Regions from separate parts of the Metabacillus sp. cB07 genome, predicted to be linked through region 1. Evidence: riboswitches for the same ligand, from Rfam matches in the RefSeq annotation. Region 1 holds a riboswitch; the other holds the start of a gene.
The links. Region 1 has a riboswitch for cobalamin ahead of JOJ89_RS13070 (DUF4430 domain-containing protein). Riboswitches for the same ligand answer to the same signal wherever they lie in the genome.

Region 2: it holds a riboswitch for cobalamin, as region 1 does, so the genes downstream of both, JOJ89_RS04100 (ribonucleoside-diphosphate reductase subunit alpha) here and JOJ89_RS13070 (DUF4430 domain-containing protein) in region 1, are expected to answer to the same signal.

The regions. Positions count from the first base shown of each region.
Region 1 covers NZ_CP069296.1:2,568,190-2,576,036, forward strand. Annotated here, with positions in the region: gene JOJ89_RS13045 (MDR family MFS transporter) at 142-1,398, shown strand; gene JOJ89_RS13050 (hypothetical protein) at 1,621-2,757, opposite strand; gene sigX (RNA polymerase sigma factor SigX) at 2,754-3,290, opposite strand; gene JOJ89_RS13060 (cob(I)yrinic acid a,c-diamide adenosyltransferase) at 3,408-3,986, opposite strand; gene JOJ89_RS13065 (ECF transporter S component) at 4,067-4,582, opposite strand; gene JOJ89_RS13070 (DUF4430 domain-containing protein) at 4,595-5,008, opposite strand; cobalamin riboswitch at 5,159-5,343, opposite strand; gene JOJ89_RS13075 (ATP-binding protein) at 5,421-7,226, opposite strand; gene JOJ89_RS13080 (response regulator transcription factor) at 7,223-7,847, opposite strand, start outside.
Region 2 covers NZ_CP069296.1:799,262-807,108, forward strand. Annotated here, with positions in the region: gene JOJ89_RS04095 (ribonucleotide-diphosphate reductase subunit beta) at 1-413, opposite strand, end outside; gene JOJ89_RS04100 (ribonucleoside-diphosphate reductase subunit alpha) at 431-2,701, opposite strand; cobalamin riboswitch at 2,891-3,073, opposite strand; gene dat (D-amino-acid transaminase) at 3,281-4,138, shown strand; gene nhaC (Na+/H+ antiporter NhaC) at 4,173-5,549, opposite strand; gene JOJ89_RS04115 (universal stress protein) at 5,767-6,282, opposite strand; gene JOJ89_RS04120 (transglycosylase domain-containing protein) at 6,470-7,847, shown strand, end outside.

The sequences.
Region 1 (7,847 bases):
TTCAAATAAGACCTGCTATGCTTGTTTTTCATAATATTATTATAATTTATAGCTGAATATAAGTCTATATCTTTCTTGAAATATTGCCTATATTATACATACCCAGGCCTGGGCATCACATAAGCGGAAAGGAAGATTGCTGTGGAAAAATTTATTTGGGATAAGAATTTAAAGGTCCGGCTTGTTGGAGAAGGTCTATTCAACCTGCTTTTTTGGATGTACTTCCCTTTTATCACCGTTTATTTTGGCGAAATACTTGGTTTTAAGATTGCTGGTTTGTTAATGTCTATGCCACCAATTCTTAGTATAATTGGAAGCTTGCTTGGAGGAAATGTTGCTGATTCTCTTGGGCGGCGACCCGTAATGCTTTTTGGCACATTAATTCAAATGCTGATGTTCGTCATGTTTGCCTTTTCTACATCACCCTGGATAGATTATATTGCCTTTATTGGTATTGGGATAGGTTTTTCTCTCTACCGGCCTGCAAGTTCTGCAATGGTTGCAGACTTGGTGCCTGAGAAGAATCTTCGTCAGGTATTTGCGACGTTCATGACAGTCAATAATATTGGTGCTGTGCTCGGTCCGGTAATCGGAGCCATTTTCTTTTTCCAATATCGTCAAGAACTTCTTTGGACCTGTGCATTCGTTTTATTCCTATATTTAATGGCGATTTACTATATTACTTATGAAACATTGCCTAAATCTAAAAAGGAACTTGATTTGACAAGTCCTCTTAAACATTCTTTTAAACAAAGGTGGAATGGATACACCATTATCTTTAGAGATAAAATTTTCATGGTTTATGTGGGGGCAGGAATTTTCTCTCTATTCCCAATTATGCAGCTTGACCTCTATTTGCCGGTATACATCATAAATAATGTACCAGCTCAGCCGCTCTTTACATGGAATGGTGATTCACTCATCTTATCCAGCAATGAAATTTTCGGATGGCTTGTTGGTTTCAATGGTCTCTTATTTGTCCTATTTATCCTTCCTGTAACGAACTGGTTTAAGAATTGGCAGGAACGGAATATATTCATTCTTTCATCACTGTTAGCAGGGATCGGCACATTTCTAGTAGGAATGAATAATAACATCTGGTACTTATTGTTTGTTACGGTTATCTTCACTTTCGGTGAGATTGTGCGGACACCTGTAACTCAAAGTTTTGTCAGCCACTATGCACCTGAACATGCAAGAGGCCAATATCTTGCAGCGGACAGTTTACAAAATACTTTAGGAAAAGCAATGGCACCGTTGACCGTTTTTCTGGCCAGCTTTATTCCACCTGTGGGCATCTTTAGTTTAATTGTGGCCTTTTCCTTTATCGGTGTACTGTTATACATTAAGTTATTTAGGCTTTACTCTCCCCAACTAAAGATGGTGGATGGAGATTAAGCTAAAATTAGAAGGCGTACTAATGAATTACGCCTTCTAATATCACATCCTCCACTTTAGTCTCTTAAGTTATTCAACTAACTGCCCTTGAACTCTACAACCAATATTTACAATAATATGACAAATATCCCATCTGATAGCCATAAATATAGTTGCAGCACCCTCTTGTTTCTTTTAATAACGGCAAAAAACCCGCAAGCGTCAGGCTGCGGGTTTTTACTGCTATTCCTCAAGATCGACAGGGTTCGGCGAGAACGGGACGGGCACGGCTTGTGTTACGTCCATTTCACCAATTCTGCCGGCTTCGATTCCTTCGAATTTTACACTTTCGTAGCCGAAATCTTTGGCAGTCATCAAAATCGCTTCGAGCATCAGTGTATCTGTTTCGTTATCATCAATTGTTGAGGCGTCTGTGAATTCAATGGTTACTCCATTTTCTGTTTCTTTTATTTCATCGATGATAACTGTTTCTTCGATCACCGGTTTTAATCCGAGTGTCCCTTTTTCTTTCATAGCCGTCAGGGCATCTGTCAGCTTGTTGAAGGATAGAAGGGAAGGCGCCAGGAATTTAGGTGAGTCCAGGCTCTCCTGATACAGGAAATAGGCTTTCTTCTTGAACTTTTTGAAAGTCAGTTTATCCTGATAGCCATACGCTCCGATTTCCGCTCCCTTTTCGCCGCCGGTATAATAGTCAGCCTGAGAGGCATCCTGCCAGCGGAAAGACTCTTCAAGACCTTCTGTAAAGAGCCTGTTTTCTGTTTCTGAGCTTGAAGTCGCATATGCATTGCCTTTTATGTCAACAGACATCCGTTCTTCTCCTGTCTCATACGAGAGCTTTGTTCCTGAGAGCGCAGAAGGACTCAGTCCGGCGCTCATCGGGTCAAATGAAGTCAGCGCCGACTCAAAAAGAGTCATGTACGAGTCAGAGGAATCGAACTGAAAGCTGAGCGGTATCGTATTTTGAACCTGAAGATCGGGATAGGCAACCGTTACAATCGTTTGATTGTCCTTTGTCCTTGCTACAAATGACTTTTTCTCAGGCTCTGGTGCAGATTTTGCTTCTAATTTCATGTCTGCGTTTTCTTCAGACACCTGGCCGCTTTCAGCTGCTTTATCCGCACTGTATTCAGACCTGCTATCACTCATCTGGAAGTTCTGAAGGAAAAAGGGTGAAAGGATTAAAAGAATAAAAAGGGCGGCAAAGCTTGCAAGAGCCGGTGCTTTCCATTGAACTTTCTTTTTGTGCATACGCTGCTGCAAACTGGTGTAGATTTGCTGCTGCGTCCTCCGGTCTTTGATATCCGGCATGGCTTGAAGTTTATCGGTAATCTGCTCATCGTTCCATTTTGATTGATTCATCCCTTTGCTATTCCCTCCTTCCTGATCGAGTGTTCAGATAACTTATTTTTCAGAGCTTTCAGCGCTCTGTGCTGGGTCGTTTTCACTTTACTTTCCGTAAATCCGAGGGCTGCTGCTGTATCGGCAATGGACATTCCCTGAATATACCTTAAGATAACGACGGCCTTCTGATCGACCGTGCATGTATCAAGCATCCGGTAAACCATCTGCATCTCTTCATTTAAAGCAGCAATTTCCTCCGGCAGCGGCTGCTGATCCCGTATTTGCTCACGGTCCCAGTCAAACGCTTCAAAGATTCGCTGTTTAAGTGTTTTCTGTTTGCGGAAAAAATCAATCGCAACATGTCTTGCAATGGAGAGGATCCAGGTTTTCTCACTGCTCCGTCCTTCAAAACTGCTGTGTGATTTTAATATTCGTATATACACTTCCTGAACGAGGTCCTCGGCCTGTTCACGATTCTTCACCATATAAAACAAGAACTGGAAAAGATCGCTGTGATATTTTTCATAAATCCTTTGAAAGGCCTCTTCCATGAACGAACCTCCAATCAATACATTAGTCGGAATGAAGAATAAAAAGTTACACATCTTTTACTATATCGGGATTGCATAGAAAAAGGAAGGCAGTTTCCGCCTTCCTTTTCAAAGAAATTATGACTCTTTCTTTTTCGTAAATACGATGGCACTTCTTTCATACTCCACATCTTTTGAACCGAGTCTGGCATTTGCCGCTCTCGCAGCCGCAAAGAAATAATCGGAAAGTCTGTTCATATACGTTAAAACATGCTCATTGATTTCCGTTTCTTTTTTGAGCGAAACAATACATCGCTCCGCTCTTCTTGCCACGGTCCTTGCCACATGGATGGCAGCAGCCGCCTCTGTCCCTCCAGGAAGAATGAATCGCTCGAGCGGAGGGGCTTCTGCTGTGTACGCATCAATTCGCGTTTCAAGAAACTCAATCATGTCAGGTGTTGTTTTATAGGGATGCTTTTGCTTGCCGTGGATGACAGCAAGATCGCTTCCGCAGTCAAAAAGTTCATGCTGGATTTTTTCAAATTCCTGCTTCATGTCTTTCAGGCTTTCATCGTTCATCCATGTCATGGCAAGACCGGTAAAAGAGTTTACCTCATCGATTGTTCCGTAGGCTTCTACCCTCAGGTCATCCTTATCGACCCGGCCCCCGATAATGCTTGTTTTCCCTTTATCGCCGGTTCTAGTATACAAATTCATATTCAGCAGCTCCTGTCCTTTGTTCTCAGACTGTCTTGCCTAAGCTAAAAAGAAAGTCTCTCTCTTATTCTGCCATTATTTTATTGAAGTGTAACGCCATAATCGTTTTTACACAGATAATACTGAAACGTTTTTTGCATAACCGGGTACAGCACAAGAAAGAAAATGCCGTTTCCTGCTGCATGCATCGTATCAAACGGGATTCCTGCAAGATAGTAGGCGAGTCCGTTATCTGTCAGGACAAACATATTCAGAGAAACGATGAATCCAAATAGATATCCCGCAAGAACAGCTGTCGGGGTAAAAATGAGCAGCCTGTTTCTTTTGACAGCTTTTCCAAGCAGGCCGAATACTAGAGCCAGAATCCCCCATGCAAGCATCTGCCAGATTGTCCACGTTCCCATGCCAAGCAGCAGGTTGCTCAGGAAACAGCCTAGCACTGCGACAATCATTCCATTAACCGGTCCGAGCAGAATCGCCGTGATGAGAATGATGGCTGTCATCGGCTGTATGTTCGGAACAAATTGAAAGGAAAGTCTGCCGACAACGGACAAGGCTATAAGCAGAGACAGAAGACTGATTCTTCTTGTTGTCATTGTTTCTCTCGCTTACTCATAATTCCGCAGATCAAATTCAATTTTATCGCCGTCTTTCAGCTTAATGTCATTTGCTCCTGTCATGGCATCTTCCCCGTTAACGATTAAATGCCAGTATGTTTTGTCCGCTTCGCTCGCCTGGATGCCTTCAATTCCGTTGATAAAACCTCCGGACTCTTCAATTTCAAAGTTCTCCTTCATGGCATCCATCAAGTTTTTTCCTTCTTCAAAAGCGATTTCTTTAGCGTCTACTTTTTCTGCCATTTCATTTTTTGTCAGCGTGACAGATGCTTTCAGCTCTTCAGCCTGCTCTTTGCTCTCAGCAGCAGGTTTTGTTTCTTCCGTTTTAGGCTGCTCTGCCGCATTTCCGCAGGCACTCATCAGTGTCAGAAGAATGATTGCGAGAAAACTGTAAAATTTGTTCATGGTCCATCTCTCCTCTTGTTGTTGTGTATGTATTGGAAAAGCAAAAAGCCCATCTTATAGAAGATGGGCTTTTAAAAACGGCATAGAAGAAACTGCAGGCACTCATGCCATACCTGTGCCGTTTCTATGCTCAAATCCCCGAAGAATAGTAACGTTCGAAAGATCCCGGCAGGTCTACTGACTCGTGCTTCATCCTCAAGCCTGCACCTTCCCGTCTGAATTCTGACAGTGGTCTAAAAGCAGGTATTGTCTGCACTTACAGTTGCGGGGACAGTCCAGGCATCTCACCTGATTCCCTATTAAGCAAAGTTTGCACCAGTTTCTTTTCGTATTCACTTTTATATCCAGCTTTTATTGTACCTAAAACGACATGCGGCATCAACAGGTGTTTCGTATGAAACAAGAATATTCGTCAGATTCTTTCAGGATAAACGGTTTTTCGAGGCAGAAAGAAACTGAATGTTGTTCCTTCATTTACTTTGCTGTGCACATTAATCGATCCTGAATGAGCATCGACAATGTTCTTGGCAATCGCAAGACCAAGGCCAGTTCCGGAGCGGCCTCTCGTCCTCGCCTTATCTGCTTTGTAAAAACGCTCAAAAACAAACGGAAGGTCTTCTTCGACAATTCCTGTGCCCGTATCCTTCACATCAACTTTAATACCGCCGGCAGCAGACTGCACAGCCATTTCGACTGTACCGCCCTCAAGTGTATGCCTGATAGCGTTATCCACGAGATTCGTCAGAACCTGTTCAATTTTATCAGGATCGAGAACAAATTCAGGTTCGTCAAGTGTAATGCTGGAGGTGAGCGTAATGTCTTTTTCTCTTGCAAGTCCCTGGAACTTCCGGTTTATTTTTTCAATAAATTCATGAATGGAAATGCTCTCGAGATTAAGGGTAATATGACCCGCTTCCATCCGGGCAAGATCGAGCAGGTCATTGACAAGCCTTCCCATTCTGAGCGATTCATCGTAAATAACCTGTGCAATCTCCTTTTTCTCTTCATCCGAGCTTGCAATATCATCCACGATTGCTTCAGAATACCCCTGGAGCATGGCAATCGGCGTTCTCAGTTCATGGCTGACGTTTGCGATAAAGTCTTTGCGCAATTTATCAAGCCTGCGCTCTTCTGTCATGTCCCGAAGCACGGCAACAGCCCCCCGGACGTACGACTGATTGTAAAGCGGGCTCATGACAAGCACCCAGCTTCTTCCCTGAAGGGTTACTTCAACGATATGCTCTCTTTCTGTGTTGACAACCCGCTGGAACAATTCCTTTGCTTCCGGCGGAATTTCTTCCCCTTCATTAATCTGCATTTTCTGTTCATAGTACCATGACTGCAGGAAGCGTTCTGCAGGAGGATTGGTTACGAGAATTGTTCCATCAATATTAAGCGTGATAACCCCGTCTGCCATACTGCTTAAAATGCTCGTTAAGTGCTCTTTCTCCTGATTGAGAGCGTTGATGTTAAACTTCAGCTGTCTGCCCATCTGATTGAACGCAATGGCAAGCTCCCCGATTTCATCGTGGCTCAAAATAGGAACTTTTGTATCAAAATTGCCGCGTGTCAGCTCTTGTGTCGCCTCTCTCATTTTTCTCAATGGATAGGTAATTCTAGTAGACAGGAAAAAGGCAAAAACCGTTGTCAGAATGATGGCTATACCTGCTGCAAGAAGAATGTATTTTGTCGTGTGCTCGGTCGTCTTTTGGACGGCCTGCAGGGACTGTGACATAAAAACGGCTCCGTCCTTGCCGTCGCTTGTTTTATAGGGAACACCGACTACAAGCACTTCCTCCTTGTTTCCGGAGTTTTTTTGCTGTTCTTCAGGCAGCCGGGTGAGCTTGCTTACATTTTTCTGATCCTGAAACACCTTTGACAGCTCTCTGTCAGCGCGGATGTCCTCCATGCTGAAGGTTGGCGTGTTTTCATACTTCTTTGGTGAAAACCAGTATTCATTTTCGTTTTCGGCTATCACAATGCTTGTCAGTTCATCCGCAAGCTCCCAGGTGATGGACCTTGCAAGCTCCTGGTCTTCATGGTTTTCCAAAATAACAGACACTTTGTTGGCCAGCTGAGTCAGTTCGTTTTCGGCTTCATCAACATGAAAACTTTCAATAAATTGAAGCAGCAGAACGGTCAGAACAAATAAGACGAATGATACAAGAAGCAGGATGGTAAACCAGAGTTTACCGACTACGCTTTTCCAAAACATCATTCACTGCCTGCCTCAAACTTGTAGCCGACACCCCAGACCGTCACAATCATAGAAGCAGCATCGGGTGAAACTTTGCTGAGCTTTTCTCTAAGACGCTTAACATGTGTATCAACCGTTCTCAAGTCGCCGAAAAACTCATACTGCCATACTTCTTTCAAAAGCTTCTCACGGTCATACACTTTATCAGGCGTTTTCGCCAAAAAGTAAAGAAGCTCATATTCTTTCGGCGTTAAGCTGACTTCTTTTCCATCAGCAAGAACGCGGTGGGCATCATGGTCAATGGAAAGATGCGGGAAGACAATCACGTTCTTGGCCTTTGTCTCTGTTTTAAGGAATGAAGTCGTCGAAGAGCGTCTCAGCAGGGCTTTCACTCTCAAAACAACTTCTCTCGGGCTGAAAGGCTTAACGATATAGTCATCTGTGCCGACCTCAAATCCCTGTACCCTGTTCACTTCTTCCCCTTTTGCCGTAAGCATAATGATCGGCGTTGCTTTTTTCAGGCGAAGCTGTCTGCACACCTCAATGCCGTCAATGCCCGGCATCATCAAATCAAGCAGAATCAGATCATACTCTTCTGCAAGAGCCATTTCAAGCGCATCGCTTCCGTTGTCGGCTTCTTCA
Region 2 (7,847 bases), 1.8 Mb from region 1:
ACATGCTTTGGAACGATGCTTGATAAAACATATGAGTAGGAATGGTTGTGGATGACTTCCTGCTGGGCGAGCATAATCATCAGGGCATTGATGCTTGAGTCTGTGATATACTCCGCTACTTTTCCGGCATAATCAGTCTGGATGCTGTCAAGAAGGGCGAGAAGGCCGATGATTTTAAGAAATGCCTCCTGTTCGTCACCTGAAAGTTCGGGAAACTGTTTTATGTCCCCCGACATGTTGATCTCAAACGGCGTCCAGAAATTGGAGAGCATTTTCTTGTATTTTGCATAAGCCCAGGGATAGGATACGTCGTCCCAGTTTAAAACATTGGAGCTCCTTCCATTAATGACGGAAGTTGAACGGTTTGGTGCAGAAGCGTCCATGATCGGACGCGCGTTCAATGAATGTGTCATATACGATCTCTCCTTTATCAGCTTGCGCAGGATTCGCAGTCTTCGATATCGCTTGATGTTGACCGGACGTAGTAAGTGGTTTTAAGACCCGCTTTCCATGCTGTCAGGTGCAGGTCGAGCAGCTCTTTTGCTTTTATGGTGTTGCGGACGTAAAAGTTAAATGAGACAGATTGATCGATGTGCTTTTGTCTGGCTGCGTTCTGTTTAATGCTCCACATCTGGTCAATCAAATAGGCTGACTTATAAAACCAGGTGGTTTCTGCATTCAAGTCCGGTGCAGTAACAGGTATTTTGTAGTCTTTTTTCTCTTCAGAGTACATTTTTTGAAAAATAGGATCGATGCTTGCCGTGCTTCCCGCGAGAATCGATGTTGAAGCATTCGGGGCAACGGCCATTAAATATCCGTTTCGGATGCCGTTTACTTTAATCTTTTCTGAAAGCTCATCCCATGGCATAGAGTCAGATGTATAGTTTCTGTTCTTAAAGTAGTCGCCGGTATGCCAGCCTGAACCTTCAAAGACAGGATAGGCGCCTTTTTCTTCAGCAAGCCTCATGCTTGCCTGAATCGTGTAAAAGGCTATTTTTTCATAGAGTTCATCTGCATACTGAACGGCTTCTTCGTCTTCCCAGCGCAGACGCTTAAGAGCAAGAAGGTGGTGCCATCCAAAGGTTCCGAGGCCGACTGCACGGTACTTTTTGTTTGTGAGCTTAGCCTGAAGAACGGGAATGTCATTTAAATCGATGACGTTATCGAGCATTCTGACCTGAACGTGGATCAGCCGCTCAAGCACATCATCTGACACAGCGCGGGCAAGGTTGATGGAAGAGAGGTTGCACACAACAAAATCTCCCGGTGTTTTAACAGTAATGATTTTGCCGTCTTCTGTATACTGTTCATCCATTGTTGTCGGGCTTTGGTTCTGAGTGATTTCTGTACAGAGATTGCTGCAGTAAACCATTCCTTTATGCGCATTGGGATTTTTCCGGTTCACTTCATCCCGGTAAAACATAAAGGGGGTCCCTGACTCAAGCTGGCTTTTCATAATGCCCTTCATAATGTCAATTGCAGGAACGGTAGTTTTTGAGAGTTCCGGATGATTGGCGCATTCCCAATATTTTTCGCGGAACGACCCTGCGCCTTTTTGCTCATCATAATAATCTTCCAAGGAGTAACCCATGACTTTCCGAACTTCATGAGGGTCGAACAAATGCCACTCTCCGCGGTTTTCAGCCTGTTCCATGAAAAGGTCCGGCAGGCAGACGCCGGTGAAGAGGTCATGTGTGCGTAAACGCTCATCCCCGTTGTTCAGCTTGGAATCAAGGAAGGAATAGATATCCTTGTGCCAGACGTCGAGGTAAACGGCGATCGCGCCTTTTCTTTGCCCGAGCTGATCCACGCTTACCGCCGTATTGTTCAGCTGCTTCATCCACGGTATGACACCGGACGATACTCCTTTAAAGCCTTTAATATCACTCCCGCGGCTGCGGATTTTCCCGAGATAAACGCCGATGCCTCCGCCTGATTTTGAAAGATTGGCAATGTCTGTGTTGCTGTCGAAGATGCCCTGCAGACTGTCATCAACTGTATCAATAAAACAGCTGGACAGCTGTCCGACAGGCTTTCCTGCGTTCGACAATGTTGGTGTTGCAACGGTCATATACAAATTGCTGAGTGCCCAGTAGGCTTCTTTTACAAGCTGAAGTCGGTGTTCCGTGTCTTCCTTTGCCATCAGCGTCATGGCGATGACGAGGTACCGCTCCTGGGGAAGCTCATAAACCGACTTGTCATAATCTCTCGCAAGATACCGGTCAGAGAGTGTCCGGAGCCCAATGTATGTAAAAAGCTTGTCTTTGTCGTGATCAATGACATCCGAAAGCTGCTCAATTTCTTCTTCGGAATAAGAGTCAAGAAGGTGCCTGCTGTAGATGCCTTTTGCCGTAAGGGTTTTAATCAGCGACAGAAAGGTGCCGCCGCCTGATTCCCTGTTATATGCCGCTTCTTTATACAGCTTTTTAAGATAAATCCGGGCACAGAAAAAGGTCCATTCCGGCTGAAGCTCACTGATATTTGAGAGTCCTTCGAGAATAAGAAGGTTGGTTACCTGAGAGGCAGAACAGACAGTCCGGCCTTCCATGCTTTGAACAGCTCTTTCGGTGTATGTATGGAGGTCAAGCTCTTTAAAATCTTTTCCGGTTTCAGAAATAAAGTCAGTCAGCCGCTGCGGTGAGAACGGGGCTTTTTCGTTTGTCAGTTCGTTTACGATGACGGTAGTCATTTTGGTTGCCATAAGACATCCTCCTCATTTATAGTTCAGATTTTCCGCATATTAAACGGTCAATGATCTTTCAGGAAAAAAGCTGCGAAAATCAAAAAAACCGCCCATGAGAACATGAGCGGATCAAACGATAGAATAAGAGGGTGCACGCATCCCTGTTACTGGCCATCGTTTCATCTCCTCAGTCCCCGAAGAATTCGAAACTTCTGCAAATCTAAGGCAGGTCTCCTGACTTGTGATCATTCTGCGCTGAGTCCTTCCCATACATTTCTCTCGTACAGTGGTATTCCCAGTTCGTCACACTTACAGTTGCGGGGACAGTTCCGGATTTGCACCGGATTCCCTTTTAAGCCAACATGTTGGCACCTTGATTCGCTGATTATTTCAATATGTGGTATGTAGTTTTAGTAGTAAAATCAATATGTTGTGTTATTTGATATTCTCATCATAAATGACATGGGTTATAATTTCAACTGAAATCTATGAAAATGTCGAAAGAAAAATAGAAAACCATTTTACAGTTCAGCGTGTTTCATCATACCATAGGTTAAAGGGAAGGTTACACTAAGTCTTATAAAAAGGAGATTTATCATGTACATACTTGTTAACGGCGAATATAAAAAGCGTGATGAAGTAGCGATTGATCTTGAAGACAGGGGCCATCAGTTCGGTGACGGGGTTTACGAGGTCATCAGGGTATATGATGGGGCATTTTTTGCGATGAAGGAGCATATGGAGCGGTTCATTCGAAGCGCAGAAGAAATCAAAATCGACCTTCCATATACGATAGGGGAGCTGACAGGTCAGCTTGAAGAACTTCTCCGCCTGAATAAGACAGAAGACGGCGGTATTTATATGCAGGTAACAAGAGGAGCTGCCGCAAGAAAGCATCTGTTTCCGGGCAAGGATACGCGTCCTGAATTAACGGCCTATCCAATTCCATGCTCAAAACCGGCAAAAGAGCAGGAGGTAGGGATTTCTCTCAGCCTGCTTGAAGACGTGCGCTGGCTCAGATGCGATATTAAAAGCCTGAATCTGCTGGGTAATGTCCTTGCAAAACAGGAGGCACATGACCGCGGGGCATATGAAGCTCTGCTGCACAGAAGCGGCATGATTACAGAGGGGTCTTCCTCCAATTTCTATGGGGTGAAAAACGGAAGTGTGTTTACGCATCCTGCGAATAACCTGATCCTGAATGGTGTTACGAGAATGAAAGTAGAAGAGCTTTGCAGACAGAACGGAATCGAGTTTCTGGAAGAAAGATTGAGCACTGAAGGTCTTGTCTCTCTTGATGAAGCATTTATCACATCTACGACCAGTGAAGTGATTCCTGTCATAAAGGTTGATGAAGGAAAGATTGGAGAAGGAATTCCAGGCCCGGTCACAAGAAAGCTTCAAAAGCTGTTTGATGAACTGATCGCAAAAGAAACGAAAGTGGTCGAGAAATAATAAAAATCCCGCCTGGTTTAGGCGGGATTTTCTGCTAGAGTGTATGTTTCCTGACAGGCAGGAATCCAAAAAGGACAGAAAACAATGGAGACAGGTAGAGAAAGAACGCAAATGGCAGGTACGCTATGACGTCCACACCGAGTGTCTGCGCAAAAAAGGCTCCGCTTACTCCCCAGGGAATAAGGGGATTGATCAGTGTTCCGGCATCTTCAAGGGATCTTGATAAATATTTCTTTTCAACGTTCAGTTTTTCATAGGCCGGTTTAAACGACTGACCGGGAATGAGTATGGACAAATACTGCTCTCCAGTTACGAGATTAACTCCGATTGAAGAAGAAATAGTTGCAAGGATCAGCTGCCCTTTGACTTTAATTCTCTCAATCAATCCGTTTAATAAAGTCTGGATCAGCTGCATTTTATCCATCAATCCGCCTAAAGCAAAGGCGATCATAATCAGCGAAATGGACCACATCATAGACTGAAGCCCGCCGCGGTTAAGCATTTGCTGGACGGTTTCCTGCTGAATATCAAACGCTGTTCCATTTTGCAGAACGGCTAAGAAACCGGAAAGATTTGTCCCGTCCTGAATGAGGAGACCTGTGATGCCGGCCGTTGCAATGCCTGCTGCAAGAGCAGGAATAACAGGAACCCGTGAGATGGCAAGTCCAATCACAATCAGAGGAGAGATCAAGGTCCATGGACTGATTGTGACGTGCTCTTTCATGACCGTCATAATTTCCTTAATGTTATCAAGTGTTGCTCCGTCAGCAGAAAGAGTTGTCCCCATATACCAGAAAAGTGCTGCTGTTATCGCATAAGCGGGAATCGTCGTTTGTGCCATATGGCGGATATGAGTAAAAATATTGACTTCAGCCACACCTGAGGCAAAATTCGTTGTATCTGACATCGGCGACATTTTATCCCCGAAGCATGCCCCGCAAATAACAGCCCCTGCAGCCCATTCAACGGGAACTCCTGCGGCAATGGCCACTCCCATAAGAGCAACTCCGACTGTACTGACCGTTGTAAAACTGCTGCCCACAAGACTTGAAATAATGGTGCAGCATAAAAGAGTCAAAATCAGGAGGTACGCGGGATCTATGATGGACAAAGCGGCCATCATGACAGTAGGTATGGTTCCGCTGAACATCCAGGCTCCAATAAGAATCCCGATTAAAGCAAGAATAATAATAGGCTGAACACCGGATTGAATGCCTTTTACAATCCCGTCCTCAATTTCCTTCCAGGAGTACTTATAAAGAATGGCTGCGCCGCTTAGAAAAACAAGGCAAAGCATCAGCGGAAGATGCGGTTCTGTTTTTAAGTAAAATAAACTGATGAAAATAATGCCGATCATCGATAAAAATAGAATCACTGAACCAGTGAATGAAAGTGATTTTGATTGACTCATAAATTGAAATTCCTTCCTTTTATACTTAAACGCTTTTATGCTTTTGTGCATAAAAGTATTATATCAGTCTATTGATCTATGTCAACTGGTGATAAAAGTAAATGGAACAGGATTAAGCAAGGGACGAAAAAACCCCTGAAACTTTGTTTGTGTCAGAGGTTTTTAAGTGTTTAGCTCTCAAAAAAACGGATGCTTAAAAAAGCACCCGTTAGCACATTTATTTTGCAATCAGCACTGAAATATTTGACTGATGATGCACTTTATCGCTTACTCCGCCGAAAAGCAGTTTTTTAAGGCCGCCTGAATCACTGTTGCCCATAATGATGAGGTCAGCTGCATGTTCATCGGCAAATGAAAGGATGGCATCTGCCGGGGAGCCTGACAGAATCTCAACGTCTCCGGTTGCCTGGTTCTCATCAAGCTTCATTCGAATCCTCGACGAGACCTCATCAGAATGGTCGAAGTGGTCATTTTTAGGCTGATCATCAAACTGGCGTGCCGCATCAGGGGCAACCGGATAGTTCTGAAGGTTATCAGTCAGGTAACCGTTTGCAGGAGCACTCGGAATACCGGGTCTGACGCCTCCAGTATTCATGGCATGCTCTGCCTGATAGACGTGAACAACAGTTAATCGTGTTCCGAGCTGCTTGCTCAGCTGAATTCCTTTAGTTAGAGCTGCTGAACTTTCATCCTGTCCGTCATAAGCTACTACAATGTGGTGAAATGTATCCAAGTTCATTCATTCCTTTCTTTTGGCAGATGATTTCATATTTTTGAAATACCCTGATATTTCCTTGGGAAAACGTTCATCTGTCAGAAATTTAGCTTAGGCGGACAGATTTTTTCATAATTAGGCGTACACCTGTTGTAATTGGGGTAATAAAAGATAGGATTTATTTTTCTATATCAGGGGGTTATCCATGTTTAAGTCACTATTTTCCATAAAGGGTGTGTTCATGAAACTGCTCATCTTCGTGCTGCTTTCAGTCATCCTTGTCTTTATGGTGCACAACTCAGTTATTGCATCGCAGGATGTCAGCAAATTAGAGGAACGAGCAAACGCCCCGACCATTATTTATGATCAAAACGGAGAAATCGCAAGCAAGATCTCAAGCTCCAAACAGGAATGGGTCAAGTATGAAGATGTGCCCGAACACTTTTACGCGGCGCTTCAGGCAACAGAGGACCAAAATTTCTACAAGCATAACGGGATCGATTATATCGGAATTGTCCGCGCTGCATTCAAGAATGTGCTGGCGGGAGGAGTTGTCGAGGGAGGAAGCACGCTGACACAGCAGCTTGCCAAAAATACCCTGCTTACTCACGATCAGACATTTAAACGGAAATTTGATGAGTATTTTATCTCGCAGAAAATTGAAGATGAATATTCAAAGGAAGAAATCCTGGAACTATACGTAAACAAAGTTTATTTCGGAGAGGGTGCCTGGGGACTTAAGCGGGCTTCAAAAGTATATTTTGGAAAAGAGCCTGCAGATCTGACCCTGAACGAATCAGCGATTCTTGTCGGTCTGATTAAAGCCCCGACGAATTATTCACCAGTCAAGAATATGGAAAAGTCTCTCGACCGGAGAGACGTCGTTCTGAAACTGATGAAAGAAGAAAACGTGATTACTGAAGAAGAAATGAACGAAGCGAAAAAGGAAAAAGTCGTTCTTGAAAGAAAAGAACTGGATCAATATAAAGGCCGCTACCCTTCGTACGTAGATCACGTAATTGAAGAAGCGATCAAAAAATACGGATTGACGCAAAATGAAATCCTTGCCGGCGGGTTTGAGATTCATACCGAACTGCGCCAGGACATGCAGTCATCGATCGAAAATGTGTTTAAAGATGATGCGAACTTCCCTGACCTGGGAGGAGATCAGCTGGTGCAAAGCGGTGCCGTTCTCCTGAACCCTAAAACAGGAGGAGTCCAGGCGCTGATCGGCGGCCGCGGAGAACATTCATTCAGGCAATTCAACAGGGCTACACAGCTGAAGAGGCAGCCGGGTTCGACGATGAAGCCGATTTCGGTTTACACGCCCGCTCTTGAAAACGGAATGACCGTTAATTCCAAGCTTGAGGATAAACCTCTGGATATTGACGGATATCAGCCAAAGAATTTTGATGGATCGTACCATGGCGAGGTTACCATGTATGAAGCTTTAATAAAGTCTCATAATGTGCCCGCTGTCTGGACATTAAACGAAATAGGCGTGGCTAAAGGTGTAGATGCAGCCGAGCGCTTCGGACTGCCGATTACCGAAAATGACCGCAACCTGAGTCTTGCACTTGGAG